4 regions of the Alteromonas sp. G4i13 genome follow, and region 3 is predicted to be linked to each of the others. Evidence: predicted binding sites of a transcription regulator. Region 3 holds the regulator's gene; each other region holds the start of a gene.
What was found. The regulator sigma-54, encoded in region 3, starts transcription at its own class of promoters, with help from an activator protein. The targets are predictions, from matches to a motif close to GTTGGCACGNNNNTNGNNT.

Region 1 (7,637 bases), on a different contig from region 3:
CAGCCTAGAATTTTTGAACGGAAAAATTAAAGGCATGAAAAAAGCGCTTAGCTCAGGAGGTCAGTAGTCATGAGTTTATTTAATGTAATGCAAATTTCGAGTACGGGTATGGAGGCGGAGAATGTACGTCTTAATACTACGGCAAGTAATATTGCCAACGCTAACTCGGTTAGCAGCAGCTATGACGAAACATACCGAGCTCGCCATCCAGTTTTCGCTACGGCGTTGCAAGATGCAATGCGCGATCAGTCAAAAGGTGCAGGTGTTCAAGTAAAGGGGATTGTAGAAAGTGATGCTCCTTTGCAAGTGGAGTATTCACCTAACAACCCGATGGCAGATGAAAACGGCTACATCTATAAACCCAACGTGAACATTGTGGAAGAGATGGCGAATATGATGTCAGCGTCCAAAGCGTATGAAACTAACGTGCAGGTTGCGGACACCACAAAGCGTATTTTCCGTCGCGTACTGCAGCTAGGTCAAGGGCAGTAACTTGCCGCTTGAATAATGTGAGGATTACTCAGTGAATACCATAAACAACACTGGCTTAAATACTGATCTGTATTGGCAAGAGGAAACCGTCAAAATAGCTGACGGCACCGAGCAGCAGTTAACCCAGGAAGATTTCTTCTCAATGTTAACTGAGCAGTTAGCCAATCAGGATCCCACTGCACCTGTTGATAACGATCAAATGGTAGCGCAGATGACATCATTTACGATGGCCGACGGCATTTCCCAGCTTAACGAAAAGTTTGAGTCGTTTGCAGCTTCAATGACATCGAATCAAGCGTTACAAGCCTCTAGTCTTATCGGGCAAAACGTGCTGGTTCAAGGTAACGTGGGTTATATGGCTAATGAAGGCGATGGCATTTCGGGTGTAATTGTGAATGAAAAAACAGTTCAGAATATGACGATCACTATTGAGAACCAGTTTGGTGAAGTCATAAAAACCATTGATGCAGGCACACAAAGCGCTGGCAACATTGAGTTTGAATGGGATGGCAAAGATAAGCATGGCAACCAGATGGCACCGGGTGAATATGTTATCAGTGCCACTGGCGAATTAAATGGAGAAGGTGTTCAGCTAAATACCGCCGTTAATCGCCATGTTGGAAGTGTAAGCTTGGCTGGTAGTGGTCAAGGCGTAATTTTGAATTTGGATGGTGATGTCAGTATCAATCTTGATGACGTCATTCAAATCGGCAGTTAGTAGGAGAATCAATAATGTCTTTTAATATTGCACTGAGTGGCGTATCAGCCGCACAAAAAGATTTGGATGTAACCGCCAACAACATCGCAAACGTAAATACAGTTGGCTTTAAAGAATCTCGCGCTGAATTTGGCGATGTTTATGCGGCATCACTGCTTTCAGGTGGTAAAACTAAAGTAGGTGACGGTGTACTCACTCAAGAAGTTGCTCAGCAATTTTCTCAAGGTAGCCTTCAGTTTACCAATACCTCGCTTGATTTGGCGATTACGGGTAATGGTTTCTTTGCGACAGTACCTGAAATTACTTCTCGCGACTTCTCGTTCACACGTGCGGGTCAGTTCAAGTTAGATAGCGACAATTTCGTGGTTAATAGTAACGGCGATAACTTATTGGGTTTCCCCGTTAACTCTGATGGTACAAGTGCCTCGGTAGCACTTAGTACTACAGAACCAGTACGTATCCCAGATTCTTCGGGTTCACCAGCACAAACCACAGAAGTTGACATTCGAATGAACTTGCCTGCTGGTGATGCAGCCCTAGATCCACAAGATTTTGACCCTGAAGATCCGCTTACCTACAACGCAGCAACATCGGTAACCGTTTACGATTCGTTAGGTGATAGCCACGTAATGACCTATTACTTCATAAAGGATGCGACACCGGGTGTTGATAATGAGTGGTATGTTGCTACTGCAATCGATGACACGCTAGTTGATATGACAGATTCAGCGGGTAATGACACAGACCCAGCAACAGCAGTAAATAGTGTCGGTGGTAACACCGGTAACGCCGTAACAGCATCTAAACTTATCTTTTCTCAAGGTGGTGATTTTGCTGGCATGGAAACGCCTGATGGCCTACCTACACTTGATTTCAAAATGCAAACAGAAGCGTTAGGTGCAGGTATTCTTGCTAATGGCTCAGATCCTACGCAGCAAATAAGCATTGATTTTAACCTCGATGTTAATAACGCGACGCCTAATGAGCCGACTCAGTTCGCCTCTGCGTTTGAAGTTACTTCACTAGAACAAGACGGTTTACCTGTAGGTCGATTAACAGGTATCGACATTGGTCCGGATGGCTTGGTTCGTGCAACGTTCTCTAATGGTACGTCTGAACCTATTGTTCGTGTCGCTTTGGTTCGCTTTTCTAATGAACAAGGCCTAACTCAAGAGAGCAGTACTCAGTGGAAGGAAAGTATTCTTTCAGGTGAGGCACTAGCGGGTGAAGCAACAACCGGTACTTTCGGCGAAATTAACTCTTCGGCGCTAGAACAAGCTAACGTTAACCTTACCACTGAGCTCATCGACATGATTATCGCTCAGCGTAACTTCCAGGCAAACTCGCGTGCGCTTGAAGTGAACAACTCGCTAAACCAGACTATCCTTAACATTCGATAGTTTGCAGTAAGCTACATTAGCAGATTGCTAAGCGGCAAATTTTAGGCGCGGAAAACCGTACCTATTTGACCCGATTTAGAAAGGTCGCAACAATGCGACCTTTTTATTTTTCTATATATATCAATTCAATACCGCCCTTATTTTTCAATTGCACTAAATATCCACAGATTGGCACTGCCTTTGCAAAATCTTGTTTAAGGTTTAATCAGAGTCAAAAGTCAGTCATGGACAAACTTCTCTATATTTCAGCAAGTGGCGCCTCCCAAGACCTTCTCGGAACAGGGATTAGGGCCAATAACTTGGCTAATGCACAGACAACGGGATTCAGAGCGCAGTTAGAGCAGGCAAGGTCAATGCCGGCCTACGGCGAAGGTTTGCCGACTCGCGTGTTTTCCATGACAGAAAGCCCGTCGAATAATTACGAGTCGGGTCCGATGATTAAAACAGACCGCGACTTAGACGTAGCCATCCAAGGTGATGGTTGGTTCGCTGTACAAGATCAAAATGGTCAAGAAGCTTACTCGCGTGATGGAAATTTCAAGTTAGGCGATGACGGAATTTTGACAGATATCCACGATCGCGTCGTGCTTGGTGACAATGGGCCAATATTCCTTCCTGTTCCTTTAGATAATCTCAATATTGCGGCCGATGGCACGTTGTCAATGAGACAGTTAGGTGCCCCTGCCAATGTTATTGAAGAAGTGGGGCGACTTAAATTAGTTAGCCCAAACTATGCAGACATGGAACGTGGGAACGACGGCTTATTTAGAATGGAAGATGGCTCAATAGCGCCAGCCAATGCCAACGTGAAAGTAATGTCGGGCATGCTTGAAGGTTCCAACGTCAATGCGGTTGACGAAATGGTAGACATGATAAGTCTGCAACGTCACTACGAGCTTCAAGTCAAAATGATGAAGCAAGCAGAGAAACTAGATCAAAGTGGCAATGCGTTATTACGCATTCTGTAAACGAATTTTTATCATCGTTGCCCCATGAGCAACGTCGGAGGTTAACATGCATCCAGCACTATGGATAAGTAAAACCGGACTAGACGCCGCACAGACTGATGTGGCAGTGGTATCTAACAACCTAGCCAATGCGTCAACTGTGGGCTTTAAAAAAGACCGCGCGGTGTTTGAAGATTTGCTTTATCAGAATATCAATCAGCCAGGCGGTCGTTCGTCTGCTGACACAGAGCTTCCTTCTGGGCTTATGCTTGGTTCAGGCTCGAAGGTCGTTGCTACTCAAAAAGCACATACGCAAGGTAACCTGTTAACCACTGAAAACGCGCTTGATATGTCAATTCAAGGTCGTGGTTACTTTGAAATATTGCAGCCAGACGGCACCATTGCATATTCAAGAAATGGTCAGTTTTCACTGAACGACCAAGGCCAAATTGTTACATCTGGCGCGGGTTTTTTGCTTCAGCCTGAAGTGGCTATTCCCGAAGATGCGCAACAAATCACAATTTCTCAAGATGGTGAAATTAGCGTGAGCATACGGGGCCAAGCTGAACCGCAGGTACTCGGTCAGCTTAATATTTCTGACTTTGTTAACCCAACCGGATTACAACCAACCGGACAAAATCTTTATGTAGAGACAGCGTCAAGCGGTGCGCCTATTCAGGGGGTCCCTGGTCTGCAAGGATTGGGTTATATCTCACAAGGCACGTTGGAAACCTCTAACGTAAACGTGACCGAAGAGTTAGTAAACCTTATCGAAAGCCAGCGCTTGTATGAGATGAACTCAAAGGTTATCTCATCGGTCGACCAAATGCTTGGTCAGGTTATTCAGCAACTTTAGTAGGTAGCATCATGCGTATTTTAGGTTTATCTGCTGCACTTCTGATACTTGGCGGTTGCGCCAGTACAAACGAGCCTCCCGTTCAGGCAAACGACCCGTCGTTTGCACCGGTAGTGCCAGATTACCCGCGTGAAACGGTAGTAGAGGATGGCTCGCTTTTTCGTTCGCAGCTTGCTAATAACTTATATTCTGACGTTACCGCAAGAAGAGTCGGTGACATCATCACTGTAACGTTAAGCGAGAATACCCAAGCGAGCAAATCAGCCGACACTAGCACAGCGAAAGATTCAAACGTCAATCTTAATCCTATTACCGGGCTTGCTGGGCAGGCGATAAACATTGGCGGAGAGTCCGTACAATTAGGAATAAGTTCATCCCGAGATTTCTCCGGTGATGCCACTGCTAACCAAAGCAACAGCTTAAACGGCGCTATCTCAGTTACTGTGGTCGACGTACTTCCTAACAGCAACCTTGTTATTCGTGGCGAAAAGTGGCTAACCCTGAATCAGGGCGATGAATATATTCGTCTTACCGGTATCATTCGTCCGGCAGACATTAGTCCCGAGAATGAAATCGTGTCCACTAAGGTTGCAAATGCGCGTATCCAATATTCGGGTACGGGAAGTTTTGCGCGAGCACAAGAAAAGGGTTGGTTAACCAAGTTCTTTGATTCTGCTTGGTGGCCTCTTTAGGTTTTAGGATAGGAGAGTGAACATGCGTTTGTTTTCAGTAGTATTAGCCGCTTTCACAATGCTTTTATCTTCACAGGCAGGTGCGCAGCGCATTAAAGATGTAGCGAGTATTCAAGGCGTACGTAGTAACCAATTAGTGGGATATGGTCTTGTTGTAGGTTTGCCTGGAACGGGTGAACAAAGCCCGTTTACCGAACAAAGTTTCAGAACCATGCTGCGCAACTTTGGTATCAGTCTTGACGCTAACACCAAGCCAAAAATACGAAACGTGGCCGCAGTGGCGGTACACGCCGACCTGCCTGCTTTTGCAAAACCCGGACAAACCATTGATATTACGGTTTCTTCAGTTGGCGAAGCGGCCAGTCTTCAAGGCGGAACGCTGCTCCAGACGTTTCTTCGCGGTGTTGACGGTAAAGTCTACGCTGTAGCGCAAGGCAGCTTAGTCGTGAGCGGGTTTGGCGCACAAGGCGGTGATGGCTCTCGTATTGTCGTTAATACGCCAACGGTAGGCAGAATTCCAAACGGTGCGATGGTAGAGCAATCTGTACCAACAGGCTTTGCCAATGGCGACACGTTAACGCTTAACCTCCATTATCCAGATTTCTCAACAGCCAAGTCGCTTGCAGATACGATCAACGAGCGCTTAGGTGCACAGCCGGAAAATGGCTATGTTATTGCTAAGCCCATTGATGCAGCGTCTGTTCGCGTGTCGGCCCCGCGAGATGTCGGTCAGCGCGTGGGCTTTTTGGCTACCTTAGAAAACTTCGAATTTACACCAGCTGATGCGCCAGCGCGTGTGGTAATAAACAGCCGCACAGGCACCATTGTTATTGGCAGTGACGTTCGCTTGTTACCAGCAGCAATTACTCACGGCGGGCTAACGGTGACCATCTCTGAAAATCAGCAAGTTTCTCAACCTAACGCGTTTGGTGAAGGGCAGACTGCCGTTACCACTCAGTCGATTGTTGATGTCGATTTGGCAGATAGCCGCATGTTTAAGTTTGAGCCAGGCGTTACTCTGGACCAGCTTGTGCGCGCGGTAAATGAGGTGGGCGCTGCGCCGGGCGATTTAATGGCAATTTTGGAAGCATTACGTCAAGCAGGCGCATTGCGTGGAGAGCTCGTTATTATTTAAAACGAGCAAAGAGCATTTACGAGACGTTAGTAAAATAAAGTCACAGCGGAATAAGCACGATGGAATCACTTAGCACAAAAAGTCAGCTTGATATGGCTCGCAATGTCCACGATATGGGCAGCATAAACAAAATGCGTGAAGCCATTGCGTCGGGCGACGAGACGGTATTGCAAGAAGCTGCCCAGCAGTTTGAAGCGATATTTGTGCAAATGATGTTGAAATCAATGCGTAAAGCACAAGATGCCCTTGCTGACGAAAATAGCCCATTTAATTCACAGCAAGTTAAGTTTTATCGTGATATGCACGACCAACAGCTAGCGACAGACCTCACTTCCGGTGGCGGTTTAGGTCTCGCTGATGTCATTGTTAAACAGTTAGGTCAAACTGAGGATAGCTATACGCCTGCCAGTGTAATCAGAAGTGACGGAGACTTATCATCACTTAACAGAAACCGTGTGTACAACGTAACTGAGGCGCAGGATATTGCCCTTTCTTCACAGTCTATTCGCAGCCAGTCAGCACAAAAAGATGCCATGTTCGAAAGTCCCGAGCAGTTTGTAGAGAGCCTAATGCCAATAGCTGAGAAAGTGGCAGCAAAATACGGAATGGATCCTAAAGCAATAATTTCCCAAGCCGCGGTTGAAACCGGGTGGGGCAAATTTGTTATCCATAAAGCGGATGGGGAAAGCTCGCACAACTTATTTGGCATCAAAGCAAATAAGGGATGGCAAGGAGAGCAGGCTGTAGTCGACACGTTGGAATTTAACAATGGACTACCGCAAAAACAAAAGGCTGCTTTTAGGTCCTACTCGTCAGTAGAAGACGCAATGGAAGACTATGGACGCTTTATCACATCACAGCCTCGCTACAGCCATGCTGTCGAGAATGCTTCTGACGCAGCGCGCTATACCCATGCGCTTCAAGAAGCGGGTTACGCTACCGACCCTGAATACGCGCGCAAGATAATGGCAGTGTATAACAGCGATCGTCTCAGCACGTTAATGCCATAGCATTGGAGATTACATTGTGAGTTCTGTCGATTTATTCTCATTAGCCACCAGTGGTGTTAACGCCAGTAGTAAGCTATTACAAACGACCAGTAACAATATTGCCAACGTCAACACGCCAGGCTATGTTCGCGAGCGCACTGAGCTTCAAAACAGCCAAGTCTTCGGTGTAGAGATCGGCAATACCGAACGTATCATCAACGTATTTGCTCAAAATCAATTGCGCAGGGACATTACTTCTGTCGGCGAGCTTGAGACATTCTCTAGTAAAACAGCGGCCATTGACAATCTACTAGCGAGTGAGGCTAACTCAATCTCCCAAGGATTGAGCGAGTACTTCGCCGCGTTGCAAACAGCTGCTGACGATCCTACTAACCTGGCGTCTCGCGA
Region 2 (7,637 bases), on a different contig from region 3:
CCGCTTTCAGTACTATAGACCAAAAGGGCGTCTTGCCAGTCTTGCATACATACCTCAATAAATTGCGTCTTTCCATCTAAATGGCGATAAAAAAAGCATTACCATACGAAAGTTTAAGATGACTTTCATGGCGATGTGTAAAAGTTCAACTAGTATAAGAATAGCAAAGTTAAAAGCATGTGATGAAGCATTTCTGCTTACATTTTTAAGGAGCGAATATGGAAATAACGTCGAGCTATCAAAATCAAGGGAAAGTACTAGTGGTAGATGTAGGCACTAAGTTTGACTTTAGTAAGGTAGAAGACTTCAGAAACGCCTATGGCGAACTGGGCGCCGATGTCTCTCACATCACCGTAGATTTATCGCGTACTGAATACATGGATAGCTCTGCCTTAGGTATGTTGTTAAACATGCAAAAGACACTCGCTGAAAGAGAATTAACCTACAGTATCGAAAATGCCCGTCCTCAGGTTGCTAAAATCCTGAAAATATCTCGATTCGATAAAAAGTTCGACATTAAGTAAGAAAAGCAAGTCGCTAAATTAACATTTTATCGAAGAAACATACGTGAAGATCCTCATTGTTGACGACGAGGCTATCAACCGTACATTGCTTACTAACATGCTTTATAACGCAGGTTATAAAGAGTGTATCGAAGCGGTGGATGGTGTTGAAGCTATCAAAAAATTTACGCACGAAAAACCCGACTTGGTTTTGTTGGATGTTGTGATGCCTGGGCTCAGTGGTTTTGACGTTGCACCCAAAATACGCAAGCTTGCGAAAGGGCCGTATCTACCTATTCTTTTTATCACCGCTTTAGAAGATAAAGAAAGCTTAGTGAGGTGTCTGGAAGTTGGCGGGAACGACTTTGCCACAAAGCCCTTCGACCGACACATTCTAATTGCCAAAATTCGAGCCCACTTAAAAATACGTGCTTTGAGTGAACACATAGAACAGCAAAATAAAGCACTTCGTTTATTCAATCAAAGAGTGGCGAGAGAGCACGCCATTGTGGAACATATTTTTAGCCACGCTATTGTCAATCGACCCGAGGTATTGGCGCATTTCGACTGCTTCCTAAAGCCAGCTGAAACCTTTAATGGCGATCTCTTTCTATGCGAATCAAGCCCTAGTGGTGGTATTTATTTTGTGGTGGGAGATTTTACAGGTCATGGTTTGGCGTCAGCAATTGGTGCGTTGCCTGTAACCCGAGCCTTTCAAGAACTCAGCCAGCAAGGGGTATCTATTTCTGAGATTATTTCAGAATTAAATCGAATTTTAATTAAGTTTCTACCAAGTGACATGTTTATGGCCGCAGTGGTGGGCGAAATTAATGCGGGGGGCAATAGAATCAACTTATGGCAGGGTGGAATGCCGGCTGTCATTGTTCCTGCGAAAACTGATTTAGCGCTGCGCTGCATCCCCTCACGTCACATGGCATTAGGGATCCTAGACGAGCATGAACTCAACACCGATTGCGATACCATTCAATTAGGATGCAATGAACAGCTTGTAATTTGTAGCGACGGGCTAATTGAGAGTACTAATCAAGAGGGAGAAATGCTTCTTGAGGAAGGCTTGGTAAGAATAGTAAAAGAGCAAATGCAGACGCATGGGAAAATAGAATCCAATTCACTTTTTCTTAAGGCGAAAGAGCATTGCGCAGCCTCTTCATTTCACGATGATGTCACGCTAGTCGTGTTTACCTCTCAATCCATTAAAACGCCCGTATCACCAAAGATGGATTTTGGATTGCCATCGGTGCATGAAGTTGCGCTTGACGCACAACATTTGAAACAGCCTGACATTCTTCAACGCGTGCTACAGCTTGCGGGGCAATGTGAGGACATTCAAGCGGTGCGTTCGATAATTTATACCGTGTTGTCGGAACTGTTTAATAATGCGTTAGAGCATGGGATCTTGAAACTCGACTCAAAACTCAAAGCTGATAGTACAGGGTTCCATCAATATTACGAAAACCGCGAGGCTTCACTAAAAGCGCTTAGTCACGGGCGAATTAATATTAGGATAGAGTCTTTACCCCTTAAAGGTAAGGTGCTGATAGCGGTTGAAGATAGTGGTGAAGGCTTTGAGTGGAATAAGGCAAGTACGGTAGGCCGGCGTCATTCCGTTCATGACGAAAGCTTTGGGCGTGGGCTCCCTTTGCTTCACGCGCTGTGCGAACGAGTGTGGTTCGAAAATGGCGGGAGTAAAGTGATTTGCTTACTTGATACTAAAAGTTAGGCGCCTTTAGAAAATATATTTACGAGCAAAATGTTCATATTCATGTTTCTCTGAGGGCTTTTAAACTCTCACTTTACAGCTCTAGTCGCTGAATACAGTTTACATAGACTTGCTTACTTGGTCATCGCTGTAAATCTGTCCATCTAATCCAGCAATTAATCGAATTTAGCTTTTACCGAGTAAAAGTTTTATCGATACTCAAATTTCATTAACCGCGGGCGTTTCTGCGGTGACACAAGAAGTAGGGCCCCATGCTGAAATCATTTCTTAAACTTTTCGAAGACACGCATAAGCGCACAGAGCCAACGTATACCGTTGAATTGGCGACTGCTGCATTACTTAGTGAAATTGTAAACGCTGATAATGAAGTAACGGATAGCGAGAGAAGTGAATACGAGAAACAGCTCAGAAAGCATGTAAACATAGATGAGGAAGCGATGTCGTTGTTGCTTGAAAGAGGGCAAGAGACGGCTGACGATTCAATTGACTTAGTGCGTTTTACTCAAGTACTAAATAAACACTGCAGCGCTGATGAGAAAAGAGATGTGATAAAGAGCCTCTGGGCTATTGCATACGCGGATGAATCTTTAGCGCCTCTTGAAGAGAGTACTATTCGTCAAATAGCTGATTTATTGTACGTTCCCCATAGCCAATACATTAAAACTAAACTTGAAGTAGTTGAAAGAACATAGCGTTCATCATCACTCAGTTAGTCTTTTTTGTATTAGCTAAAAAAATGGATTCAAATTTAGCGACCTGTACCTTACTATTGTGAACAAATAATAATAAAAGCTTAGCGGTGACAGTGCTGTTTCAGAGCCTATGGCATCACTTGCTTACAACAGCTTGCAGTACTGAAGTAAGGGTAGTTGAGTGTTTAGAACGTTGAAAATCCCAATTGGGCTTGTCATTGCATTGACGATGTCGGTGCTGGCGCTCTCTGTGGTAATTGTTAATAAATTAGAACACAACGCTTCTGTGGAGGATGTGGTTAAAGGCAATACCGCGACGTTAAGTAACGCTTTGTCGCTGCAGTTATCGGTTGTCATGGAGCGAAGTCCCGGTGATAACGCATTATTTTCCTCTCTTTTTCAACCGATAAAAGAACACGATAATCTTATTTCCGCCACGCTATATGACAACGACTATCAAGTCATTTCCACTATTCAACCTGATTCCTTAAGCCAGCTTTCCAATCAATCTGTTCCACTTGATCCTGCAGAAATTCCATTTGGTGTTACGCAATACGACAATGTTATCACTGCCCATCAAATTGTAGGCAGTAGCCTATACCCACTTGGACATGTTGTTCTTTATGTGGACATTGAAGACACCATGGCGGCAAGTTCAGCCCGCCAGCTCATTAAGCAAGTGCCTATCGTTATCGCGGTTTGGCTGCTTTGCACTGGCACTTGTGTCTTTATTTTATACCGTTTGATTTCTCCTATTGGGTCGCTGAGGCAGTTTACTCAAGAAGTATTTGAGTCAAAAGATTATGCGCTGCGCAGTTCACTTAATACATCTAATGAAATTGGACAGTTATCGAATAACATTAATAGTTTATTGGATACCATTGAAGTTGAGTTACTTATCAACTTTGAGCAAAAGCAAACATTGGTTGATCAACAGGAAACCATGTCTCGTCTGGCAAACTTCGATAGTTTAACCGGTCTTCCCAATCGACAGTTTGTTCTCGATAACTTAAGACTTGAGCTAGCCAGAGCCAAAAGAAATGATGAAGACTTACTGCTCCTGTTTTTTGATTTAGATGGGTTTAAGGGCATCAATGATTCTTTAGGACATGAAACCGGAGATCTCATTCTCATAGAGGTTGCTGACAGAGTTCAGTGTTTGCTGCGCGACGGCGATTTATTCGCGCGACTGGGAGGGGATGAGTTCTTAGTACTGCCCGATAGAGATGTGACTACTGACCAAGCGCAAAGCTTGGCAACGCGACTTATTACCGCATTTGATGAGCCTTTTGAACTGCGTGGCTTATCACTAACGGTAGGTTTAAGCGTTGGAATCGCTACGGCTTCTGATGCGGGCTACGACCTAAGCGAACTGATGAGCAATGCAGACCTTGCAATGTATCGCTCAAAAGCGCGAGGGCGGGGCAGCTACACACTGTTTACACCTGATATGGTTGAGTCGCATAAGCGTAAACTCCACTTAGCTAACGGTATTGAGCAAGGAATCAGCAACGATGAGTTTGTTGTTTATTACCAGGTTAAAGTTAACAACGAAGGGAACGTAATAGGCGTAGAAGCGCTTATTCGTTGGCAACATCCTGAATTTGGCTTGGTCATGCCGAACGAGTTTATCCCCATTGCTGAGCAGGGCGGTAAGATCACTGCAATTACCCGTTGGGTAATTAAGCGCGTTTGTATTGATATGCCAGATTTAAAACAATGGGCCACGTCTCCGTTTAGAGCCTCAATCAATTTGTCTGGACATGATTTGCGAAGCTCGCAGCTGTTTGACTACATCTACAATACTTTCAAGCTCTATGACATCAACCCAGAAAACATTGAATTTGAAGTGACAGAAAGTGCGTATCTAGAAAACTTTACTCTTTCAAACAAGTTCTTCAGACGCATCGGAAATATGGGGTGCGCCATAGCTCTAGATGATTTTGGAACGGGTTACTCCTCGTTAAGTTACCTGACGCAAATCAATATCGACACGCTAAAAGTTGACCGACAGTTTGTAATGGAAATTCAAACTTCAGAACGAAGCCGTCTTGTGACTGGGGCAATTATTGATTTGGCGAAAAGGCTGTCACTCTCGGTATGTGCTGAGGGCATAGAAAACCTTGAACAGTGGAATTATCTTAGAGAGCATGGATGTGACAATGTGCAAGGATTTATGTTTAGCAAGCCCATCCCCTTATCGGAGCTCACTTGCTCTCCCTCTCATTACAGCGATAGCAGTTTCTCTGTATAGCAAGGTATCGATAACACCACTTTGACATACAGTGTTTCAAAGTGGTGTTTCTTTTTTGCAACATTTAACCTGTATGCTGAGTGCTTAATAGTACATTTGTTTATATATGATTCTGTTTTTATTGTGTTTTTTCTTTTTGGTCTGAAAATCGCATAAGCAGTTTGAATGCAATTATGATAGTGGTTAATTGAAGACTAGTGGTAGTATCCATGAGCTTTAATAGCAGAATAACCTGATAACACAGGGCTGGTATCAAAGCGGATTGAGAAGGATTTTAAAAGCGTTTAGCGGAGGATTCATGATGAAACGTCTCGAAAAAGTTTTCTTAGCACTTTGTGCTGTTGCTGCAGTACAAGCCATTTCAGTAGCGGACGCGTACGCAAGTCCAGCGCGCTCGTTGATGCAGGAATTAGACACAGATAATGATGGTCTGATATCACTTAAAGAAGCGGTTCGACACACAGGTCTACTGCGCAACTTTGGGCTGATTGATGACAACGAAGATGGCAAACTTTCCGAAGCCGAATTGGCAAAAAGCAAGTTGACGCCAGGCAATGAAAAGCTCACAGCAAGTGAGTAGATAAAATAATATATTTAAGAGGGTAAGGTTCTGATAAACAAGGTTTCGTTTGGTGAACGCTTGGTACAACTTGGTTCACTAAGGCAGTTGACGCTAGGTAGTTTTGTACTGGCCCTTATCCCTCTTATAGCCTTACTTTGGCAAAGTCAAAGCGACTTAGCCAAAGTGGGTCAAATGACAACACTTGAAACACGGTTTGTTGTCGATGTTGTTAGCGACATGCAAAGACTCGATAACGCGGTCGTTGACGTAGAGCGCAGCATTCGCCAATTTGCTGTGTTGAGAAATGATAGGGTGGCATCCCTTTCTGATAACGCCATCGATCAATTTGCCGTGGCCGCTGACAATCTATGTCAGGCTCTCTCGGTACCAACTACCTGCACGCGACTTTCAGAACAGCTAAATCAATTAGCCGAATATCGAGCGATTGAAGACCAGCTTTTACTTAATGCCTACCTTGCGTCAGTGGGCGATAGCGTCGACCAGCTTCGCGACGATGTAGAAGCCGCTATTACTGAACGTGTCAAAGTCCAGCAAGATGATTTAAATGCCATGCAAGCAAAACAAGCTTGGTCTACAGCTATGCTTGTAAGCGTTTCGTTATTGCTAATACTGATGGGGAGTCAACTTATTGTGAACCCCGTTAATAATTTAAAAAAGATTATAAGGATCATGGCCCACAGCGATGGTCAGCTTCCACCCCTTTCAAGACAAGCGCCAAAAGAACTGATTGATGTAGAGAAAGATTTACATTGGCTTTATGATCGACTACAGCAGTTAGAGCATATTAGAACCGCCTTGCTGCGACACGCTGCTCACGAGCTCAAAACTCCGCTTGCCAGTATTAAAGAAGGCTGCAGCTTGTTGTCTGAAAATGTGGTGGGCGAGTTGAATAACAGTCAACGCGAAGTACTTTCGCTACTTACTGCTAGCACGCAAAGGCTCAACACGCTGGTGGAAAAGTTGCTCGACTACAACCTGCTGTTGCAACAAGCTCAGCCGAAAATGGTACAAAGTGACGTTAGTAAGTTAGTTTCTGCTTGTTTAGAAGATTACGCGCTCGCCATTCAGGATAGAGAAGTGGAAGTAAAGATAACTGCGTCCGAGGTGCGTATAGACGAGGAGCTGTTTAGAAGAATACTTGATAACTTGGTGTCCAATGCTGTGGCGCATGGCGCAGTGGGAAGACCGATAAATATTAGCCTTTATAACGAAAACGATAATCTTGTACTCGATGTTGCCAATCGCGGTAAGCGTATTGCTCCAGAGTCAGTACATACTTTATTTGAACCTTTTATCCGAGGAACCGAGCCGAGAAACGACAATGTCATTGGGACGGGTTTAGGGTTATCAATTGTTGCCGATTGCGCTCGACTGATGCATGGTGATGTGCGTGTTGTAGATGTAGACTATGCCGATGTTTGCTTTAGAGTGACCATTGGGCAACAGGAAAAATAAAATGAGAATAAGTGGTTTAATTGTCGCCTTACTGGTGCTGACAGGATGTCAGAGCTTAACCAGAAACAACGACAACGCAGGTGAGCCAGAAAAGGTGACGCCTGTAGCTAAAATAGAACGTGGCCTTTGTTTATTTGTTGAGCCTCCACAGGGGTTCGAGCACAATTGCGATGCAACCTATTGGCTTAACGCGTGGATTGACGCGGCCAACCAACCTTGGTTAGAGCGTAAGCAAGCATTAAAAGCGTTAGGTGATACAGCATCTGACACACTTCACGCCTACGTTTTAACACTACCAACAGATACACCTTATCAAGACAGGTTGCGCGCGCAGCTTGCCTTAAATGATATTGCTGGAACATTTACACCCACTGCGCAAGAAGTGGTGACTGTTATTGCTGCGTCGCAC
Region 3 (7,637 bases):
GTTTCATCAACAACGTTAAAGCGCGAACTTCCAGCACTCCTTATCATCTCATTGATTGCCATTGGCTTTATGTTTGACGGTGAACTTAAGTCTTATGAAGGCATTATCCTACTAGGCCTGTTCATTTTCGTACTGGCAATGATGGCGTGGCTGTCGCTACAGGTAGATAAAGAAGACCCTCTGGTTGCGGAAACCGCAGATGAAATCCCCAAAGGCGTTTCAAATACGTCAGCCCTCATTTGGATTGGTGTAGGCCTTGTAATACTTCCATTAAGTGCTCACTTTTTGGTGAACTCGGCAGTAGAAATTGCCAGATACATGGGCATTTCGGATTTGGTTATCGGACTAACGATTATCGCGTTTGGTACAAGTCTACCTGAGCTAGCAGCAAGTGTTGCGGGTGTACTGAAAGGTGAAGACGATTTAGCACTGGGTAATATCATCGGCTCAAATATCTTCAACCTACTTGCCGTACTTGGCGTGCCCGGCTTAATCGCGCCTGGTATCCTGGACCCTGACGTTTATAACCGAGATATGTACGTAATGCTTGGTTTAACCTTATTATTGTTCTTGTTCAGCTTCGATTTAATCGGCAAACGTACAATATCAAGAACTAATGGATTCATACTTCTGGCTTGCTTTATCGGCTATCAATTCTGGCTATTCGGATAATCATGAATACACAAACTCAGATGAACTATATCGACTCAGCGAAGCGCGTTATTGAAATTGAAACGCAGGCTATTGCTAATCTGGCAGAACGCTTAAACAATGAATTTATCGCTGCCTGTAATATTCTCTTTGCCTGCAAGGGTAAAGTTGTCGTGAGTGGTATGGGAAAGTCTGGGCATATCGGCAATAAAATTGCCGCTACGCTTGCCAGTACAGGTACTCCTGCGTTTTTCATGCACCCTGGTGAAGCCAACCATGGCGACTTGGGCATGCTAAGCAAAGGCGATGTCTTACTCGCCATCTCTAATTCTGGCGAGACTAACGAACTCGTTAATTTATTGCCCGTAGTTAAACGCTTAGGCATACAGGTGGTCGCCATGACCAACAGTGCTTCCAGCTCATTAGGACAACACGCAGATGTCGTACTTGATATCAGCGTTGAAAAAGAAGCGTGTTCGCTAGGCCTTGCTCCTACGTCAAGCACAACCGCCACACTGGTTATGGGTGATGCGCTTGCGGTAGCACTACTAGACCAAAAAGGTTTCACCTCAGATGACTTTGCGCTTTCGCACCCAGGCGGCAGTTTAGGCAGAAAACTTCTGCTTAAAGTTAGCGATATCATGCAAAGCGGCAGTGATATCCCCCTTGTCCATGCCAGTGCTTCTGTTGCTGACGCACTGCTGGAAATATCTAAAAAGGGGTTGGGTATGACAGGCGTGATAGCGGCAGACGGTACGCTGACAGGCGTCTTTACGGATGGCGACCTACGACGAATTCTCGATGCCCGCGTAGACGTACACAGTGCGACAGTGAAAGAAGTAATGACTAAAGGCGGCAAGACTACCACCGCAGGTCAGCTGGCTGTAGAAGCCCTGAATTTGATGGAAACCCATAAAATTAGTGCGTTAATGGTTACTGACGATAAGCGCAAACCTGTTGGGGCATTTAACATGCATATGCTACTAAAAGCAGGAGTGCTTTAAATGACAACCACCTTGTACACGGAAATAAATGACTCGCTTTTCGCTAAACTAGCCAAGATAAAGTTGCTGGTATGCGACGTTGATGGTGTGTTCTCAGATGGCCGAATTTATTTAGGTAACGACGGTGAAGAACTTAAAGCATTCCATACCCGTGATGGATATGGTGTAAAAGCGCTAGTGAGCAATGGAGTGAATGTCGCGGTTATTACTGGACGTCGCTCTGCCATTGTTGAAAATAGAATGAAGGCACTGAATGTTGCACATATAATTCAAGGCGAAGAGAATAAAGCAGACGCGCTTAGTGACCTGATGAAACGCCTTGAGTTAAACACTGACGAAGTGGCTGCGGTAGGTGATGACATGCCAGATACGGGTATGTACAAGCACGTTGCGGTTAAAATTGCGGTTGCCGATGCCCATCCTTACGTAGCAAAACAAGCAAACTGGATTACGACCCTTCCCGGTGGGTTTGGCGCGGTCCGAGAAATATCGGATACCATTTTGCAGGCCAAAGGGGTAACAAATGAGATTTTTGGAGCTAGTGTATGAGCCTGTTTGGCTTTAATCGCTTAGGATTAAGTATATCGGCGCTATTTATTCTGGCGATGCTGATGTACATCCCTACGTGGATGGAAGAGCAGCCTGAAACGCAGGGGAATCGTGAAAACGATGCGCTAAAGCCCGCCTACAAAGCAAAAAATCTAACCACTACGCTGTACAATCAAGACGGTGAGTTAAATCACAAAGTATTTGCAGAGTCGATGGAGCATTACGACCAGCTTGGCTTTGTATTGTTTCAGCAACCTAAATACACCCTTTATACAGAAAACGCGTCATCACCATGGGTGGTAACCGCTGATGAAGGTACACTATACAATAACGAGCTAATCCAGCTGGAAAACCAAGTTAATATTGAGAACCAAACTGGCGATGACTTTGTCAGAAGTATATCGACCGAGTACATTCAAATTAATTTAGAAACCAAGCAAATGACATCTGACCAACCCGTTGAAATACTGGGCACCCAATATGTCATTTTAAGTAATGGGTTTAACGCGAATTTACGCACACAAGAATACGAGCTTTTAGATCATGTACAAACCACTTATTCCCCTAGCAACTAGTTTATTGCTTGCCATCGCTAGCGGTGCGGTACACGCCAGTGAAGATGATTTTTCGCAGCCCATAAAAATAGGCTCGAACACCCAGTTTATCGACGGTAAAAATAAAACCGCGTTGTACAAAGACGACGTACTCATAACTCAAGGCTCTTTGGTTATTGAAGCTGACGAAGTGGAAGTAATTGCCACTGACGGTGGTGGTCGTGAAATATTTATTGCTAGAGGAAAGCCTGCAAGCTATTCCCAGCAATTGGAAGACGGCACGCCAGTTTCGGCAAAAGCTAATGAAATACGCTATGAAGTGGTGAACCGAACGATTTCTCTTGCTGGAAACGCAGAGTTGAAACAAGACACCAGTAAAGTACAGGGTGACAACATCACGTTCGATATGATTACCGAGCAATTGCTAGCGACTGGCGGCGCAGGTAAGGATGGTGAGGGTCGAGTGACCACAGTATTCACACCTGAGACCATTCGCAAAACTTCGTCTAAGAAAGACAAAAAAGACAACGAGGGCAATGAATAGCAATGGCAACTTTGAGCGCTAAAAATCTTGCTAAGGCTTACAAGTCAAGACAGGTTGTACGAGATGTAAGCCTGTCTGTCTCAACGGGTCAAATTGTCGGTCTTCTTGGCCCAAATGGCGCTGGTAAGACCACCACATTCTACATGATTGTTGGTTTAGTGAATTTGGATAAAGGCAAGATTGAAATTGACGACAATGAGCTAACTCATCAGCCCATGCACGAGCGTGCACGCCGCGGAATAGGCTACCTACCGCAGGAAGCCTCTATTTTCAGAAAGCTCACGGTACATGAAAATATCATGGCCATTTTGCAAACCCGTAAAGATTTAAATTCACAACAGCAAGAAGAAGAAGCTGATGCGCTACTTGATGAATTTAATATTAACCATATACGTAATAGTACGGGGATGAGTTTGTCAGGGGGCGAACGCCGTCGCGTTGAGATTGCCCGCGCTCTGGCAGCAAAACCGCAATTTATTTTGTTAGATGAACCATTTGCTGGTGTTGATCCAATATCAGTTAATGATATAAAGAAGATAATACAACATCTTCGCGATAGGGGGATTGGAATCCTTATCACGGACCATAACGTACGAGAGACATTGGATGTTTGTGAAAAGGCGTACATTGTGAGTCATGGCGAGCTTATTGCGCAAGGAACGGCGGAACAGGTTTTAAGTAATCAAAAAGTAAGGGATGTATACCTAGGCGAACAATTCAGGCTATAGTTAATGTAACCGAATTGTCATTTTTCAGTTTCGCTCTGGTATATTCAATTTAGAGCATTTAAATAAGACGTAGATGAAACCATCTTTACAGCTAAAATTTAGCCAACAACTTACCATGACACCACAGCTTCAGCAGGCCATTAAACTGCTGCAGCTTTCTACACTTGATCTTCAACAAGAGATCCAAGAAGCGCTCGATTCTAATCCGCTATTAGAAGTTGAAGAAGGTAATGACGAGCCGCAACTAGAAAAGAACAATATCGACAACGATGACAGCGGCTCTGAGGCCACTGCTTCTGCATCTAGTGACACACTAGAAGCCGGCGATGCACTTGAGAAAAACGATCTTCCCGATGAGCTGCCAATCGACAGCACATGGGACGAATACTACTCTGCTTCATCTTCGCCTGCTCCGGGTCCATCCAATGACGACGAGCAAATCTTCCAAGGTGAGACTACTGAAGATATTCAAGAGCACCTTCTTTGGCAAATGCGCCTTACCCATTTCTCGGATACCGATCGCGCAATCGCTACAGCAATCATCGACTCTATTGACGAGTCAGGTTATTTAACCGTTACCCTTGATGATATTTTAGAAGCGGTCAACGATGATGATATGGAAGAGCCAATTGAAATGGACGAAATAGAATGTGTGCTAAAGCGCATTCAGATGTTCGACCCTATTGGTTCTGGCTCACGCTCTCCACAAGAATGTTTGATGGTGCAATTGCGCCAATTTTCAGAAGACACACCGTGGCTTGCTGAAGCAAAGCAACTGATTGAAGAGTACTCTGACTTACTGAGCAGCAAAGACTATCGTACGCTTATGCGTAAAAGCCGATTGAAAGAAGATCAGCTACGCGAGGCAATGCGTTTACTGCAAACCTTGAATCCTCGCCCAGGTAGTGCTTTAGTTACTAAAGAGCCTGAGTACGTTATTCCTGATGTCTCAGTAACCAAGAAAAATGGCCGTTGGGTGGTTGAGCTGAACCCCGACAGTCTGCCTAAGTTAAGCGTAAATCAACAATACGCAGCAATGAGTCGCCGTGCCAAGAATAGTAGCGATTCACAATTCATCCGCTCACACATGCAAGAGGCTAAGTGGTTCATAAAGAGCCTTGAATCTCGTAACGAAACCTTAATGAAGGTTGCAAACTGCATTGTGCAGCAGCAAATGGGCTTTTTTGAGCACGGCCCGGAAATGATGAAACCAATGGTGCTAAATGATGTCGCAGAAATGGTAGATATGCACGAATCCACTATTTCGCGAGTGACAACGCAAAAGTACATGCATACGCCACGTGGAATCTTCGAATTGAAGTATTTCTTCTCAAGCCACGTTGCAACAGAGTCTGGTGGTGAATGTTCATCTACAGCGATTCGTGCATTGATCAAGAAATTAGTGGCCGCTGAAAAGCCTAGCAAGCCGCTAAGTGATAGCAAGATTGCTTCATTGTTGGCCGAACAAGGCATTAAAGTTGCCCGGCGAACAATAGCAAAGTACCGGGAATCGTTGTCGATCCCGCCGTCGAACCAACGCAAAAGCCTTATTTAATCGGGCTTAATAATATAAGGAAGACGAAATATGCAAATCAACCTTACTGGTCATCATGTCGAAATCACCGACTCTTTGCGTAATTATGTCGATACGAAGTTCAGCAAACTTGAACGTCACTTTGATCACATTTCTAATGTGCATGTCATCCTGAACGTTGAAAAATTAAATCAAAAAGCCGAAGCGACCGTTCATTTAAGTGGCGCTGAAGTATTCGCATCCTCAGAAAATACCGACATGTATGCGGCGATTGACAGCATGGTTGATAAACTCGACCGGCAGGTAATCAAGCATAAGGAAAAACTGAAAAAACATTAGTAGTTAATTAAGCATGGATATACAAGCCATCGTAAGTCTGGACCGCACCGAGTGTGCGGTTCAGTGTAATAGTAAAAAGCGAATTCTTGAGATCATCGCTGATATCGCTGCCAAGCAAAACGAGAACATTGATCAGGCAACGGTACTTAACAGTTTGATGGCTCGAGAGCGTATGGGTAGTACAGGCATTGGCAATGGTATCGCCCTGCCCCACGGGCGCCTGCCGGGCCTTGAGAAAGTGATTGCCATTGTTGTAACCAGCACGCCAGCAATCGACTTTGACGCCCTTGACGAGAAACCCGTAGACATCTTTTTTGCGCTACTCGTTCCCGAGGAACAGACCGAAGGACACCTTCAAACGCTGGCCACCGTGGCTGGTAAACTAAGCGACAAAGAAACGATTAAAGCAATACGTCGCGCAACGACAAGCGACGATATTCTATCTGCATTAAGTTAAACATTAAGCGCCTATTAACCGTTTAGTAGGCGCCTAATTCAACAACGCGTATGTGATAAAACCAGAGTATTAGGGAGAAAGTAGGTGAAGCTGATAATAATCAGTGGTCGTTCGGGGTCTGGTAAGTCTGTCGCACTTCGCGCATTGGAAGATTTAGGTTATTACTGTGTTGATAATATCCCGGTAAACTTACTTCCCACCTTAACCCATACAGTTGTTGACGAGTACGATCAGGTTGCGGTAAGTATCGATGTGAGAAACTTACCTAAAAATCCTGACGATTTGGTAGAAATTCTAGACTACCTGCCTTCTTCGTGGTCGATGACCATTGTTTACATTGACGCGAGCGATGATGTACTGGTTAAGCGTTTTAGCGAAACACGTCGTCTTCACCCTCTCGCCAAGCTTAATAAATCGCTTTCAGAAGCCATTAAAGCCGAGTCAGCCCTACTTGCTCCTATTGCTGAACGCGCAGATTTATATTTAGACACTGATAAGCTTACCATTCACCAACTGGCAGAGTTAATTCGAGAGCGTATCTTGGGTAAGAAAAGCTCACGCCTTGTGCTTGTGTTCGAGTCGTTTGGCTTTAAGCACGGTATTCCTAAAGATGCGGATTACGTTTTTGATGCCCGCTTTTTACCTAACCCCCACTGGGAGCCGGACCTTAAACATCTGACCGGATTAGACGCGCCAGTAGAAGTATTTTTGGGGTCGCAGCCTGTAGTGACCAAGTTCATTTGGCAAATTCAGAATTTAATAACGACATGGCTGCCTCATTTAGAGCGCAATAACAGAAGTTACGTAACCGTAGCGATTGGCTGTACTGGTGGCCAACACCGTTCGGTTTATATCGCACAGACCCTGTCGAAAACCTTCAGTGAAATACACCCTGATGTACAAATTCGCCATAGAGAGCTGAATCAGTAATGACTATTCAAAAAACGCTAACTATCGTCAATAAGTTAGGGTTGCATGCAAGAGCGGCGACCCAACTGGTTAAACTGGCTAATCAATTCGACGCTAAAATCATCTTAAAAAAAGGCGATAAAGAAGCAGACGCAAGCAGTGTATTGGGATTAATGATGCTTGAAAGCCATCAAGGTGAACAGGTAGACGTGATTGTGGACGGCAGTGATGCTGTTGATGCACTTGCAGCTATTGAAGAGCTTATTGAGGGCAGATTTAACGAAGACGAATAGTCTTACTTGCCCAATCCATTGACCAATTAATCAACACTTAGCGCAGTTATCTTAAAATCCCGCGCAAAACCTACG
Region 4 (7,637 bases), on a different contig from region 3:
TCGCCAGCACTAGACGAGGCAGGCATTACCTTAAGTGATGCAGCAAATCGCATTTTATCTTTGCCTACCGTGGCAGAGAAAACCTTCCTTATCACTATTGGCGACCGCTCGGTTACCGGCCTTGTAAGTCGTGATCAAATGGTAGGCCCATGGCAGGTGCCAGTGGCAGATGTGGCGGTTACTGCAACAGCGTTTGACACCTACCACGGTGAAGCGATGTCGATGGGTGAGCGTGCGCCTGTCGCGTTACTATCGCACGGCGCGTCTGCACGTCTTGCTGTGGGTGAAGCGTTAACCAATATTGCCGCAGCAAACATCGGCGATATTAAGCGCATTAAACTGTCAGCAAACTGGATGGCAGCAGCTGGACATCCAGGTGAAGATGCGGGTCTTTATGAAGCGGTTAAAGCAGTGGGTGAGGAGCTTTGCCCAGAGCTTGGCCTAACCATTCCTGTGGGTAAAGACTCTATGTCGATGAAAACCGCATGGAATGAAAACGGTGAAGATAAAGCGGTGACTTCTCCGCTATCACTCGTTATCTCTGCCTTTGGCGCAGTAAAAGATATTCGCAAAACCCTAACGCCTCAGCTACGTACAGACAAAGGCGCAAGCCGCTTGCTGCTACTCGACTTGGGCGAAGGGAAAAATCGCTTGGGCGCAAGCTGCCTGGCACAAGTCTATACTCAGCTTGGTGATAGCCCAGCGGATGTGGTCTCTGCAAATCGCCTTAAAGCCTTCTTTGACGCAATGCAGACGTTAATTGAAAAAGGCTTGGTGTGTGCTTATCACGACCGTTCAGACGGTGGCCTGTTTACCACCGTTGCTGAAATGGCCTTTGCTGGTAAAACAGGTGTAAGCATTAACCTTGATAGCCTAGTTGGAAACGACATTGCCGTATTGTTCAATGAAGAACTAGGTGGCGTAATCCAAGTGCTTGAAAGCGATATGGATGCCGTTAACGCAGTACTGACTGAATTCGGTTTAACTGAATTGACTCACGATATCGGTACGCTTAATAGCACCGACATGATTGAGTTTAGTCGCGGTGGCGTTGCTGTACTTGCAGATAGCCGCGTATCAATGCGTACAATGTGGGCACAAACCACGTTTGAAATGCAGAAACTGCGTGATAACCCTGAATGTGCTGAACAAGAACACGCGGCAAAGCAAGATGCTGCCGACCCAGGTTTGCATGCTGCGTTGTCTTATGATGTAAACGAAGACGTAGCAGCGCCCTATATTGCCAAAGGCGTTAAGCCAAAAGTGGCGATATTAAGAGAGCAGGGCGTAAACTCGCATCTAGAAATGGCGGCTGCATTTACCCGTGCAGGCTTTGATGCTATCGATGTGCACATGAGTGACGTGTTGTCTGGTCGCATTACCCTTGAACAGTTTGCGGGCCTTGCGGCTTGTGGCGGTTTCTCTTACGGCGATGTATTAGGTGCAGGTGAAGGTTGGGCGAAATCTATATTGTTCAACAGCATGGCTCGCGACCAGTTTGAAGGCTTCTTCAACCGTAACGATACGTTCAGCTTAGGTGTGTGTAACGGCTGTCAGATGCTATCGAACCTTAAATCACTGATTCCAGGTACTGAGCATTGGCCACATTTCGTGACCAACCAGTCGGCGCGATTTGAAGCTCGTGTTGCAATGGTCGAAGTGATGGAGTCTAAGTCTGTGCTGCTTGATGGCATGGCAGGTTCGCGTATGCCTATTGCTGTGTCGCACGGTGAAGGTCAGGCTGAATTTGCCAATGACAACGCGCTGTCACAAGTAGGCGCGCAGGTGGCGATGCGTTACGTAGACAACTACGGCAAGCCAACCATGCAATACCCGGCAAACCCGAATGGTTCACCGCAGGGGATCACAGGTCTAACTTCACTAGACGGACGCAGCACCATCATGATGCCGCACCCTGAACGTGTATTCAGAGCCGTGGCAAACTCGTGGCGTCCAGACGATTGGCAAGAAGATGGTGCGTGGATGCGTATCTTCAGAAATGCCCGTAAATTTGTTGGGTAACAATGCACTGTTAGTTCGATAAAAACAGGGGGAAACCCCTGTTTATCTTTCGAAAAAATACTGTTTAATAAACGTTCATACCATAAATAGGTGTCAAAGCTTTGGCAAAGTGTCAAAAATCTGATTTTTGCCCTTGTCATCAGTTTGTCACTGATCTATTGTAGTGCAAGCAAGGAATGCAATTAGGTTACAGGAGTTGAGTTAGGGTTGTACCAGTGAAAGGCATGTGCCAGCTGGTTTAAATAATAAGAGACGACCGATGAATCGTTCTTCTAAAGGGTTTGGCTTAACCGGAGTGGCTGTAGCTGTAGTGCTGATGTTCGTAACTGCTGTTTTTAGCACATCTGCGAAGTCTGCCGAAGCTCCAACAACGCTAAGTGTGCAGTCTTCAGTTAAGTAGTCTGAAAGAAAAATTCTAACGCCCGTATCAAGTTGCTTGATACGGGCGTTAATCATTAGGGGACAATAAAAACGTTCAGCATATAGCGCTTCATGAGAAAAGCCTAAAAGCTACACTTAAAGACAAGCCCAAAAAAGCAAAGCTGACTCAACGAGTTATTGCCTCTCATTTTATCCTTTCTTATTTTTTTCTCTGTTAATTAATTTCTGCTGCGGATGCTTTTTCAAAAGCACATATGTAGCACCAAAGCCTCCGTGCATCGGTTGAGCCGTATGGTAGGCAATGACTTCGTCTAGTTCTCTTAGCCAATGGTTAACATAACTTTTTTTCAAAGCGGGAAAGGGTTTGCTATTTTCACCTGTTCCATGTTTTATGAGCAGTGCACGAACCCCGCGTTCGTGACTAGATTTAATGGTGCTATAAACCAGGTCTCGGCTTTGTTCTAAGGTTTTCCCTGAAAGTGTTACGTTGGCCTCTAGAGGGTATTTACCAAGGCGAAGTTTTTTAAAAACGCCGTCTTGAATACCGGGCTGCTGGAAGTGTATGAAATCATCAGGGGGTACCGGCTTTACACCTTCCATGCTCAGTGGATTAGCGAGTTTTTCGCGGACGCTTAACTGCCTAGCCGCTCGTTTTTGTTTTTCAGCGAGCGCCTTTTCAGGATCGTGTAATAAAGCCTTATCATCTGAAGCGATTGGTTTTACATCTTGCATTTCTGCAAAAAACGAATCGATATCGTCGTTTTCAAATTGGCTCATATTAATCCCCGTATAAGCTACTTCTCTATCTTTTATACGCTATTTCTGCCCCGTTGGTCTATGGAGCATAACCGCTCGATATATCACCGGGCGCAACGAACAGCAGCACCGTCGATTGCAGTGTAATTATAAAGTGGGGATTAAATTCTAAAAATCATCGTTTAGTAAATGGCACCGGGTTCCGCTAAAGCTTCAATAGCATCCCACTCTTCTTCAGAAAATGGGCACTGCTCAGCTGTTTCGGCACAACTATCAGCGTTATCAGATGGGGGGAAATCGAAAGTCATAATGCTCTCCTGTTTTGAAGAGTATTACTTAAATTGGCTAAATTACAACCAAAGTATAATAAATTCTTCAATATTACAGGAGACGGTGTGTATAAGCATCTTTACTAAAAAGCAGAAACGTTGCGCAATTAATGGCGTCCCCAGCTGGAATCGAACCAACATCTAAGCCTTAGGAGGGCCTTGTTTTATCCATTAAACTATGGGGACCTAATGCGTAGGGAGTTTTATTATACGTAGTTCGGGAAAATACGAAACCCTTTGTCAACAAGGTGCAGCGCTATGAGAAGAATGTCTCTGTCATTGACGTGAAAGTAATGTGTCCATGGCCTGTTTTTCTAATGCATATAAAAAACCCTCGTAGATACGAGGGCTTTGGCTATGGTCAGCGTATTTTTAAATATCAAAGTGTACCGCTAGTCTCGTAAATCTAAAGAGCAGTGCATGGGGATTGTTCAATTTGTTAATTTTATATGCCGCTGTTGGACAAAACAGCATGTTTTGTTGAACAAATTCCCTATGATAGTTTGGATTCTAACAAAAACGAATTGAAGTAAAAGATTATAGTTACACTTTATTCAATGCTTGAAGTAATTGATATTCGATACCTTTCCAAAGGCAATTAATTCACTTAGATGACGAAAGTACTATATAAACTGGGAACTCTAAACTGTTTAAGGCAGATCGAGAAAGACTATTTTTTTACTACAAAATCGTGTTCTTGAATGTTTGCGATAATTCCTGCACCTTCGTTTACTACTAGAGACGAATTACCGTAGGCACTACTCACTACAAATTTGCCAGGATATAGCGAGTACTGTAAGTATTTACGGCCACGGTTATCGACAATCTCTTTAGCTTGATAAAGGTATAGTTCATCTTTTTCAGAAATGCCATTGTCTCTGCCTAAAGATACAGAAATTTTATCGCCGGCAACATTAATCACTCTACCTGTCATTGGCTGGCACGCAGTGGCTTCTTTTATGTCTTCAATCGCTTCTGCTATTGTCGCGTTGACAGTTTGCCCATAAAGCGACTGCCAAAATTTTGTCGAAAACTCATCAACATCTTCGAATCTGTCGAATGTCCATTCTCCTTGATTCTGATAAGACTTAGTCAACAACAGGCCTCCATTAATGCCGTCATAGACTTGAATGGTCATAGCAAAGGAGCGTCTAGAAGTACCCTCACGCCACGGTGTAAGAACCGAAGCCTCTTCCCGTGTCACGCTTAAATCATCTATCATGCCCACCAACACAAATTGAGTATTACTTTGCGCTGAAAGCGTGCGTACATTTTGGTCAGTATATCGACTGTCAAATTTTGCAGTATGTGGCGCGATATAGATAATATCTAGGTTTTCAGTTTTATTTCGCATGGCCTGCGCTAACTGCTGGGTGAATGAAGCATCGAAATTGGGAATATTACCCTGTGTTAGCTGCGCTCTGTTACGTACCCTGAAATGTGTAGTAGCGAAATGTTTTTGGTCATTTTGTGCGGCACACACTTTTCCTCTTGGAAAAATGTCAGCGCGAATACTTACCGTAATCACATCGCCGCTATAAACTTCATCAACTAGCTCCAGTTGTTCAACTTCGCCGGTAGAGCGAATGGTCATCTCTTCATTTTTAAGAAGACCATTTGTAAGCTTGGCGACACTATGAACTGATGCGCCTGCAAAAAGCATGGCTTGCTTAAGTGCCTCTTGGGTAGCCGCATGTCTGGCAGTTTCCTTATCACCATTTCGCACCACAGCCTGTCCTGTAGCCTCGTACCACACGGCATTTGCTTGCCCAACGAAAAATGCAAACAGGCAAATTACCGCCACGACAGCATTTAAAATAGTTACCAGCGTTGTTTTGCTAATATGTCGCACCGCACACCTCTGGAGGTTTTTGTCTAACTGCGCTATGCAAAGCGCCCGGTTTATAAGGCGAAGTATGCGAAAAGAGTGCCAATTGATGTGGTTTGGTCGTCATTAAATCAATCGGGCGCATATCTTGCACATACCTTGCAAAAGGTTTGTAAAAAGCGTCAGTTTAGATATGTCAAAATCTGCTACCGCGAGTATGGCGGTATCTCGTAGTTAAAAGGCTGCCACCGACGAGAGCAGCGTAACTACACATTTGATTTTATTAATAATGCAATTTGGAAATGAAACTATGTGCTTGAAAAAAATACATAAATCAAAATCGCTGCTGCTGTCTTGCTTTCTTGGTTTAGCAATAAGCAATGGTGGATGCGGCATTATTGATAAACACGTTGAGTGGGAAACAATAGAACCAGAAAGCTATCCCGTGCTCAAGGCGGTAGGCTATGCGCCAATTTCTTCTCAGCATGGCGAAAGCGACAGCATGAAGCTTATAATGGCGATGAAAGCGTCAAAATTAGATGCATACCGAGAGCTAACTGAACAAGTCTATGGTCAAAAAATTGAAGGCAATCAGTCTCTGTCTCACTTGGTTATAGATAGCGAAACATTGCGAGCATCTGTAGAGGGGGTCATTAGAGGCGCTGAAGTCGTAAAAGCCTATCCGGTAGGTGAAGATACATACGTCACCGAACTCGCTTTAGATATGCAGCAGGTTTACGATATATATCTGTCGACCGCAAAACCGCGCCGAGTAAAGGATGTTAAGTATTATTAAACGTTAACGAAAGGGGAGTTTGCGCAAGTGGCTGTATAGTGAAGTTTTAAAACATGCGCAAATTCACAGAGATATAATTTACTTTTACCGGTTAAGGCTTAATGGTTAAAGCTCGCTGAGTGGGGTTTACTGAAATCGCAAAACATTAGGCGCTCACTCCCGACCCTAAAGTCCCGCCTTTCGGCTTTCCTTTTTTGTCATAGGTGAGCGATTCTTTGGCACGAACTTCCATCATCAAGTTACGTAAGTGTGTGAGGCGTAGCTGTCCTTGCTCTACGGCTTTTTGATTGACCTGCGTGCGGTATTTGCAATCGTCCAGAAGTTTCTTTGCATTAGCCATTAATGCTTCATCTTCTTCTGACATTGAGCCTTGATCGCTAATTGTGCGCTCAATACTTCCATCGAGAGCCTGAATAGACGTTAACAGTGCTGTCTTTTCGTCTAACAAATTCATTAAAGATTCGGCGTCTCGCGAACTGATAAGTTGCAATTCTTTTTCAAGCAATACGGCAAGTGAAGACAGTTGCTCCACTTGCTTTATTAGTGCTTGTGTCAATTGGCTTTCTTGTTCAGTCACGTTAGCTCTCTTCTGGTTAGTTACGAGTTTTGTCGCTCACTATTTAGCGCCAAAAATCTCACCTTCTAGTTTTGCAATCTTGTTGGCAAGCACTTCAGGATTAACTTTATACTCGCCACTTTGAATCGCTCGCTTAAGGCGATCGACTTTATCTTGGTTGACAGGCGCTTCCGAACCTTTCTTCTGAACCTGGTTGAGCTGCTGAGCAGATTGCGTCAACGATACAGAATCCTGACGAGGAACTGATGCGGTTTGCGCAGCCTGTGTTGATGCCTGTTGTGGAGATTGCTGCGTCTGGTTTTGCTGCGCAACCTTTCCATTATCAACGGGTGTTTTCGGTAACCCATTGTTTATATTGTTAATTGCCATAATTAGTCCTCACTACTTTTTCGCCTCTGTAAAGTATATCGGCCTTTTGGCTAATTTCTTTAGCTAAATTGTGAACAAAAAAGTAGATATTCGCTGCCTCGTTTATAAGTGTATCACGACTTCTTCAGGGCTTGCGACTCTTGCTATCACCGCCTTTTGGCTACTGGCATTAATTACCTTAATATTGTCACCAACAACACCGTCTTGCTGAGCGATTCCGGCTGTTTTCACTTCCATACCTGCTACCTCAGCAGTTATGGTAATTCTGTCGCCTTTGCACACAAAGCATAGCATATTTGACTGTATAGCTTGTCCGTCAGTCACTCGGCGTTTTATTCTAGCCCCAATAAGCGCTTCTAGCTCAGTAAATGCGGTATGGCGCAATCGTCTTACATCAACTTTTGCCAGAGACAGATTCGATGATGTTAGTACGGTTCCTGGACTTATTGCGCCTTGAGTGACAACAATTTCTTTGGTACGCGTTACTTGCCCGCTGGTAAAAAGGTACCATTCATTATTTCTGCAGCTCACTCTAACTGAAATATACGATTGGCTCAGCGCTTCTTGCGATGCATTGTA

Region 1: a site for sigma-54 is predicted at 2,778-2,796, ahead of ACFI6J_RS00640 (flagellar basal body rod protein FlgF). Genes of this name have one in related genera too.
Region 2: a site for sigma-54 is predicted at 5,326-5,344, ahead of ACFI6J_RS12860 (EF-hand domain-containing protein). Genes of this name have one in related genera too.
Region 4: a site for sigma-54 is predicted at 5,405-5,423, ahead of ACFI6J_RS00585 (flagellar assembly protein T N-terminal domain-containing protein). Genes of this name have one in related genera too.

Annotation. Positions count from the first base shown of each region.
Region 1 is NZ_JBHNYX010000001.1:133,417-141,053, forward strand. Features, by position in the region: gene flgB (flagellar basal body rod protein FlgB) at 1-67, shown strand, start outside; gene flgC (flagellar basal body rod protein FlgC) at 70-492, shown strand; gene flgD (flagellar hook assembly protein FlgD) at 524-1,210, shown strand; gene flgE (flagellar hook protein FlgE) at 1,225-2,610, shown strand; gene ACFI6J_RS00640 (flagellar basal body rod protein FlgF) at 2,835-3,578, shown strand; gene flgG (flagellar basal-body rod protein FlgG) at 3,625-4,413, shown strand; gene flgH (flagellar basal body L-ring protein FlgH) at 4,425-5,105, shown strand; gene ACFI6J_RS00655 (flagellar basal body P-ring protein FlgI) at 5,128-6,240, shown strand; gene flgJ (flagellar assembly peptidoglycan hydrolase FlgJ) at 6,300-7,250, shown strand; gene flgK (flagellar hook-associated protein FlgK) at 7,267-7,637, shown strand, end outside.
Region 2 is NZ_JBHNYX010000024.1:1,562-9,198, reverse strand. Features, by position in the region: gene yciH (stress response translation initiation inhibitor YciH) at 1-47, opposite strand, end outside; gene ACFI6J_RS12880 (STAS domain-containing protein) at 219-524, shown strand; gene ACFI6J_RS12875 (SpoIIE family protein phosphatase) at 568-2,244, shown strand; gene ACFI6J_RS12870 (tellurite resistance TerB family protein) at 2,496-2,936, shown strand; gene ACFI6J_RS12865 (putative bifunctional diguanylate cyclase/phosphodiesterase) at 3,118-5,190, shown strand; gene ACFI6J_RS12860 (EF-hand domain-containing protein) at 5,489-5,770, shown strand; gene ACFI6J_RS12855 (sensor histidine kinase) at 5,831-7,228, shown strand; gene ACFI6J_RS12850 (hypothetical protein) at 7,230-7,637, shown strand, end outside.
Region 3 is NZ_JBHNYX010000027.1:37,501-45,137, reverse strand. Features, by position in the region: gene ACFI6J_RS13935 (calcium/sodium antiporter) at 1-672, shown strand, start outside; gene ACFI6J_RS13930 (KpsF/GutQ family sugar-phosphate isomerase) at 675-1,655, shown strand; gene kdsC (3-deoxy-manno-octulosonate-8-phosphatase KdsC) at 1,656-2,204, shown strand; gene lptC (LPS export ABC transporter periplasmic protein LptC) at 2,201-2,779, shown strand; gene lptA (lipopolysaccharide transport periplasmic protein LptA) at 2,748-3,302, shown strand; gene lptB (LPS export ABC transporter ATP-binding protein) at 3,305-4,030, shown strand; gene ACFI6J_RS13905 (RNA polymerase factor sigma-54) at 4,104-5,585, shown strand; gene hpf (ribosome hibernation promoting factor) at 5,616-5,903, shown strand; gene ptsN (PTS IIA-like nitrogen regulatory protein PtsN) at 5,917-6,360, shown strand; gene rapZ (RNase adapter RapZ) at 6,445-7,290, shown strand; gene ACFI6J_RS13885 (HPr family phosphocarrier protein) at 7,290-7,562, shown strand.
Region 4 is NZ_JBHNYX010000001.1:122,917-130,553, forward strand. Features, by position in the region: gene purL (phosphoribosylformylglycinamidine synthase) at 1-2,022, shown strand, start outside; gene ACFI6J_RS00565 (hypothetical protein) at 2,282-2,422, shown strand; gene smrA (DNA endonuclease SmrA) at 2,593-3,180, opposite strand; gene ACFI6J_RS00575 (hypothetical protein) at 3,342-3,467, opposite strand; tRNA gene ACFI6J_RS00580 (tRNA-Arg) at 3,600-3,674, opposite strand; gene ACFI6J_RS00585 (flagellar assembly protein T N-terminal domain-containing protein) at 4,159-5,340, opposite strand; gene ACFI6J_RS00590 (LPP20 family lipoprotein) at 5,627-6,112, shown strand; gene flgN (flagellar export chaperone FlgN) at 6,258-6,689, opposite strand; gene flgM (flagellar biosynthesis anti-sigma factor FlgM) at 6,729-7,058, opposite strand; gene flgA (flagellar basal body P-ring formation chaperone FlgA) at 7,161-7,637, opposite strand, start outside.